3 regions of the Psychrobacter sp. VH5 genome follow, and region 3 is predicted to be linked to each of the others. Evidence: predicted binding sites of a transcription regulator. Region 3 holds the regulator's gene; each other region holds the start of a gene.

Region 1 (2,277 bases), 410 kb from region 3:
ATAAAACGGCGGGTTTTGCTCCCAGTCGGACTCATCCACGCCCTGAATAGGCGTGGGATCTAGCGTGATCTTGCGCATCGGCACTTGAATATCAGGTCTTGAGCCTTGGATATAGACTTTTTGCGAGGCGGGGAGAATGCGGTGTAAGTCGCGCGCTTCTTCTTCAAAGCGCGTGTCTTTGGCGCTACGGTGCGCAGGGGTTTTTAGCGCGTCGGTTTTTTTGTCAGAAGCGTTTTTCTGGGTCTTTGGAGGTAGGGTTGAGGTTGTCATATGCTGTCCTAGCGTGTTGGTTTTTGAATAAAAGCAACACCGCCAGAAGCTGCGGGGGTAGCACTTATCATCTAGGCAGTTTTTGCTGCGTCGTCGTCACTGGCTGTCAAATCTATCATCGCAAAAATCTGCCTTCGCGGAGGATGTCATCAACCTGTAAGCGACGCTTGGTATCTCTCATCATTATTTGGCACTACTTAACCCTATAAAGCTTAGCACCACTAAGCGGGCATTTAGGCCAACAGTCATGAGGATAACAAGGCATTTCTGCCCGTCTTTGCCATACATAATAAAGTGCTGAAGACTTCCCTGCGTCGGTACTAACCGCATCAGGTTCGGCGGGTGATCTCTCAGCGAATGTACAAAGGCAGTCAGCCATTCGTACACCGCACCCCGAGTCTGTCAGTGTTGTAAATCAGTCTCATACTAACAAACTTCTGCCATGAGGGCTACTGGTGTTTGACCACCGGTATGTCAGTCAACGTGCGCACGAGGCCATGAGTCATGACACGCAGGCTAATAGCGTTAGCCTCAAGCGCCGACTGATTTGACCCTATTTGTCACGCACATAAAAGAGTTGGGCGGTTGTCATCAAACTGTCATAAAAACTTGTCAAGATGTCACACATGTCACCAATCATGCTTTGTTCAATCGTTGTTAAACTTTAGGAGTTCTACATGCGTTATTCGTTATTGGCAGTCGCCGTTAGTTGCACCTTAGTACTCACCGCTTGTAATAAATCCACCGACACCGCAGAGTCAGCAGCGCAGAGTGACACCAGCGCGGCGACAGTGGCCGAAACTACCAGCACAGCGACATCTTCTCCAGCAAGCGATTTTAAATCAGCTGAAAACATCGCCATGAACATCACTGGTGCTGGCGCGTCGTTCCCGCAGCCTATCTATGCCAAATGGTCATATGACTATAATGCCGCGACTGGCGGTCAGGTCAACTATCAGTCTATCGGCTCCTCAGGTGGCATCAAACAAATCCAAGCAAAAACCGTTGACTTTGGCGCCTCTGATGCCCCGATGACCCCTGAAGAGCTGGATGCGGCAGGACTTATTCAGTTTCCAACCGTCATCGGCGGCGTGGTACCGATTGTCAATATCGATGGTGTGGGGCCAGGTGAGCTAAAGCTGGACGGCGCAACTCTAGCCGATATCTATCTGGGTAAGATTAGTAAATGGAATGACCCTGCTATCACCGCCATGAACCCAGATTTGACTCTGCCAGATGCTGCCATTACCACCGTATTTCGCTCAGATGGCTCAGGCACGACCTTTAACTTTACCGATTATTTGGCGAAGGTTTCAACTGACTGGAAAGACAGCGTGGGTGTCGATAAAACCATCAAATGGCCAACCTCTGCCACAGGGGCAGGCGGCAAAGGCAACGAAGGCGTATCAAGCTACGTCAACCGCATGAAAAACGCTATCGGCTACGTCGAGTATGCTTACGCTAAGCAAAACAACATGGCGCACGCTGCCCTCAAAAACGCGGCGGGTAACTTCGTGCAGCCATCTGCTGAGACCTTTGCTGCGGCAGGTGATATCGATTGGTCACAGCAAGCAGGCTTTTACAAAGTCATCACTAACTCTGAGACCGATCAAGCGTGGCCCATCGCCGCTGCCACCTTTATCTTGGTACACAAGCAGCCAGAAAACCCGAAGCAAGTGGCTGGCGTGCTGAACTTCTTTGATTGGGCGTATGCTGAAGGTGATGATAGTGCCATGGCGCTTGATTATGTGCCTTTCTCTGATACCGCAGTGGCACTGTTTAAAGACAAGTGGAATGAAGTCAAAGGTAGCGATGGTCAACCCGTCTACACCCCAGCTCAGTAGTTTTTATACATATGTATAGCAGAACTTGTAAGCCCCTTTGAGACACCTATTCTCCGGTGGTTGTCTCAAAGGTTTTATCACAACAAATTTAAAAATAGCGTCATTAATGACCGTTAATAGCGCTCTTTATTAAGATTTAGTTTGTTGTGATAAGACTTGGTGA
Region 2 (2,277 bases), 400 kb from region 3:
CCACCGGTCACAAATATAAACTTGGTCATAGTACTCTTTCGGTAATTGGTAAAGAAGGATTTTACTAAAAATACGCCATAAAATATAGGGCAAAAATGCAAACTGTCTGAAACTCTTGTTTTCCGCCTCAGCGGTAGACTTTTGTCACAAATAATACATACAACAAAAAAAACCCACCCCGAAGGATGAGTTTTTTATTTAGATTCTAATGGTTAGATTAGAATTTGTATTCGATACCACCACCGATACCAAAGCCGTCAAATTCAACAGACTTAACTAAGTCATCATTATAATAGATGCCTGTTTTATCAGTCGTGTTTGCTTCAGTTGATAAATAAGCACCATATAGGTGACCAGTTGTTGCCGCGTTAAATGCATATTTGCCGCCTACTACTGCACGGAATTTTTCAGCATCGTCAGCACCACCAACATTGTTTACGAAATCACCTTGAGCATAGGCAGTCCAAGGAGTCGCTGTCGCCATCTCACCACTGATAGTGAATGCATTTTCGTTATCACCTTCATCAAAATCAGTGTTTTGATATAGAGCGCCTAGCGTCACTACTGGGCTGATAGCATAGTTACCACTGACACGAGCAACTTTCAAATCATCACCTGCTTGGATGTATGTAGCACCAACGTTCATTGGACCTGCTTCGTACTTACCACCGACACCAAACGCATCACGGCCTAGTGTATCAGTATTGTTGTTTTCATCCATGGCGTACATTGCCATGAACTGCATGCCATTGATGTTAGGCGAGAAGTAGTTAAAAGTGTTGTTAGTACGCGGTGCGTCAAAGCTTGCAAGTACGACATCACCACCTAGTACGCCACCTTGAGTCACGTTAGCAAAGTTTACGTAATCATCGATAGCTGATAGACGACCACCAAGCAATGTACCGTACTGCGCGTTTTTCAAACCAAGATAAGTGTCACGTGAGTAAAACTGATCAGACTTCTCCATACGGCCACCGTCTGCATCTACAAAAGCATCACCAGCGTCAATATCGATACCGTACTCTAGTTGATAAACTAAGTCAGTGTTTGCAGTTAGTGCTTCAGAACCTTTTAGACCAATACGTGACGCGTTTGAATTTAGCTTGCTACGGTCATCTGCATCAAAGCTTTCTTTACTATTATCAGCATATACTACATCAGTATCGCCTGTGTTCAAATCTAAAGTTAAGAAGCCTTTACCATATACGGTAGGAGCGGCATTGGCTGCAGAAACAGATAGAGCAGCAACGGCTGTAGCTAAAAGTAGTTTTTTCATGGGGTATCTCCACTTTACAATTGTAGTAATGAGCGAGCTATTATTAGCTGGCGCCCATATTGGTATCGTCACAAATCCTCAAAGATATAATGTGTAACTGGCTACCGAGATTAGTCAGAAACAAGTGTGGCGAAGTTTTATTACAGTAAGATGAAAAAACCATGACTTACATAACCAGCATCAAAAAAAGTAACTGCCATGTAAACGTTGGTCTTTATCCTTCTGCTGCGTAACATCCGTTACCAAACTCATACTTCGAGTACAAGCATAACAACTTTGACATAATTTGCAACATATTTTTTTGTACTTTTAACGCGATATCTGGCGCACTCCATATCTTTTATAGTGCTCAGGCGTTGAAAAAAATGGCTATATAATGCGCTTAAATACCAATGGTTTACCGTAAGTTTTATGACAAACCATTCGATTATGCCCACTGTATTGTGTACAAAAATAAAGCGCTACTTATTCACTGATAAGTAGCGCTTATAAGCGAAACAGCATTATCGCTATCTACTATCGACATCGGGTCAATATAGCCATGTAGCAATATATACATGCATCGACACAGCTTTTATGCCGATGTATGGGATAGCGATGCACACAGGCTTAGACGTTGGCTTTTAGATCCAAGCGTGCTTGGTGCAATAGTGGCTCAGTATAGCCGCTTGGCTGCTCGCGTCCTTTAAAGACGAGGTCACAGGCCGCTTTAAAGGCATAAGACTGCTCAAAGTTGTTTGCCATAGGCTGATAGCTACTGTCGTCGGCATTTTGCTCATCGACGATCTTCGCCATACGCTTCATGGTATCCATGACTTGCTGCTCGCTGACCACACCGTGATGCAACCAGTTGGCGATATGCTGGCTTGAGATACGCAAAGTCGCACGATCTTCCATCAGGCCCACATCGTTGATATCAGGCACTTTTGAGCAACCGACGCCTTGGTTTACCCAGCGTACCACGTACCCTAAGATACCCTGCGCGTTGTTGTCCAGCTCTT
Region 3 (2,277 bases):
TCTGGCTGATCCGAAAAGTTCTCTAAATACCCCATCATCACGGTCAGCGGCGTACGCAGCTCATGCGAAACGTTGGCCACAAAGTCGCGGCGCATCTCTTCTAGATGATGCAGACGCGTCACATCGTAGATGATCAATAGCTTTTCGTCGGCAAATGGGGTCAGCTCACACTTTAAATAGCGCTCAGGCGCGCGCCATGACTTTATATGTACGCCTTCGTCAGCCAGCGTCGGCGCTTGATAGTACTGACGAAACTCAGATGCGTCAATAAAGTCAAAAATACATCGGCCTTTATCTGCTGCCTGCAATAATAGTAAATCTTCAGCGGCCTGATTCCACCACTCCAGACCATCACTGTCATTGAGTAAAATCACCGCATCGCGCAGCGCCCGCAGCGCACTTCTTATTTTTTTTAATTGATCGGTGGTGTTTTGTAGCGCTATCGGCTCTGAGATATCTTGTTCGGTACATTGCTTTGACATTATGTTACTCATCCATTTTTCGTGACCTATTTTTTTGCCCTACTTGTTATCTCGTTATCATTATGATGATTATCCCTATCTGCTAATTGGCCCTTACTGATAATCACTTACTGATAATTATGGTGATTATAGCTGGACTGGCAACAGAATTGCGGTGGCTATTTTGAGAGTATGAGCGCCGATCATTTGGCCTCAACAACGCTTGAGAAGCGATAACCAGTACCGCGCACCGTTTGTATCAGCTTATCGCAGTCATGAGGGCGCAGCAGTTTGCGTAGGCGTTTGATATGCACATCGATGGTTCTGTCTTCGATATAGACATTGCCGCCCCACACTTGATCAAGCAGCTGGGTGCGCGTATAGGCACGCTCAGGATGGCTCATAAAAAACGCCAACAACCGATATTCGGTCGGTCCGACATCGATGATTTGCCCAGACGCCATGACTCGCTGGCTTTTGGGGTCGAGGCTTAACTTTCCTATCTCAATATTCTTGTCGGCGCTCAAAGCATTGCTACGGCGCAACACCGCTTTGATCCTTGAGATCAGCTCGCGCGTCGAAAAAGGCTTGGTCATATAATCATCTGCACCCGCATCCAGACCGTGCACCTTGCTGTCCTCTTCGCTTTTGGCTGTCAGCATGATGACGGGTATCTCAGCGAGTAGCTCATCACTTTTGAGCATACGACAAAAATCAATGCCGCTTTTGTCCCCAGGCAGCATCCAATCTAGCAAAATCAGCGCTGGCCGATGGTCGACCACTTGTTGGTGCGCCTCTGGTACGTCCGTTGCCTGCAAGCTATCAAAACCAGCCATCTCTAGCGTCATTACGACCATCTCGCGGATTGCAGGTTCGTCTTCAACAATCAAAATTTGCTCATTATACATAGGGTATTCTCAGTGATAAGGGACAAAACAGACGTATAAAAAAGAGCGATAATCACTCGCCACTGCTTGCCTATTAAACGCGGTAATTGTGACAGTTTGATGACATTTGTCATTTAAGCGGCTGCTATAGACCAAGCCACTTCCCTTAAACAGATGGCACTCACCATCATGATTCACATTTGATGCTTTAGCTCACGTCTAATATAAAATTCAGTGGCCCATCATTGATACTCGCAACCTGCATGTCTGCGCCAAACTGACCCGTCGCTACCTGAGGGTGCTGACTATTGGCATAGTCGACTAGCTGAGCAAACAGCACGCTCGCTGCCTCTGGTGGCATGGCACCGCCAAAATCAGGACGCCGGCCTTTGTCGGTCTTCGCCATCAGGGTGAACTGTGATATCAGCAGCAGCCCGCCAGCGACTTGCTGGACGTTTTTGTCCAGTTTGCCATATTTGGTAGGGTCATCGTCGTTTTCAAAAATACGATAGCCAAGGATTTTATCAATCATTCGCTTGGCCGTTTGTAGGTCGTCTTCAGGCCCCAAACCGATATATGCCAGCACGCCGCGCTCGATACGCCCGACACAATCCCCATCGACGCTGACGCTCGCACCATGTACCCGCTGTATCAATGCTTTCATTTATGCTCCCCTTTACCAATTATGCTCATACAAACTTAGGCTGTCCATGATAAAATATCATCATTTATTTGCCTATTTATTACTCTCTCACCTTTATTTTGGTCGCCGTATTATGAATGTATTCACCACCTTGCAGCAGCTTGTCCCGCAACAAAAGCTCAGTAAAATCGCTGGCCGTTTGGCTGCCAGTCGCCATCCCTATGTCAAGCGCACCTTTATTCGTAGCTTTGCAAAAGCCTATCATATCAGCTTGGATGAGTATGAG

The links. The regulator PhoB, encoded in region 3, activates phosphate uptake and scavenging genes when phosphate is short. The targets are predictions, from matches to a motif close to TGTCATNAANCTGTCATAA.
Region 1: the regulator PhoB is predicted to act here: its motif matches at 857-875, upstream of pstS (phosphate ABC transporter substrate-binding protein PstS).
Region 2: the regulator PhoB is predicted to act here: its motif matches at 1,414-1,432, upstream of ACNFVB_RS10325 (porin).

The regions. Positions count from the first base shown of each region.
Region 1 is NZ_CP192145.1:352,460-354,736, forward strand. Features, by position in the region: gene thiC (phosphomethylpyrimidine synthase ThiC) at 1-270, opposite strand, end outside; TPP riboswitch at 560-676, opposite strand; gene pstS (phosphate ABC transporter substrate-binding protein PstS) at 948-2,114, shown strand.
Region 2 is NZ_CP192145.1:2,469,941-2,472,217, forward strand. Features, by position in the region: gene ACNFVB_RS10320 (CTP synthase) at 1-29, opposite strand, end outside; gene ACNFVB_RS10325 (porin) at 218-1,276, opposite strand; gene ACNFVB_RS10330 (malate synthase G) at 1,886-2,277, opposite strand, start outside.
Region 3 is NZ_CP192145.1:2,869,577-2,871,853, forward strand. Features, by position in the region: gene phoR (phosphate regulon sensor histidine kinase PhoR) at 1-494, opposite strand, end outside; gene phoB (phosphate regulon transcriptional regulator PhoB) at 665-1,369, opposite strand; gene dtd (D-aminoacyl-tRNA deacylase) at 1,557-2,012, opposite strand; gene asd (archaetidylserine decarboxylase) at 2,125-2,277, shown strand, end outside.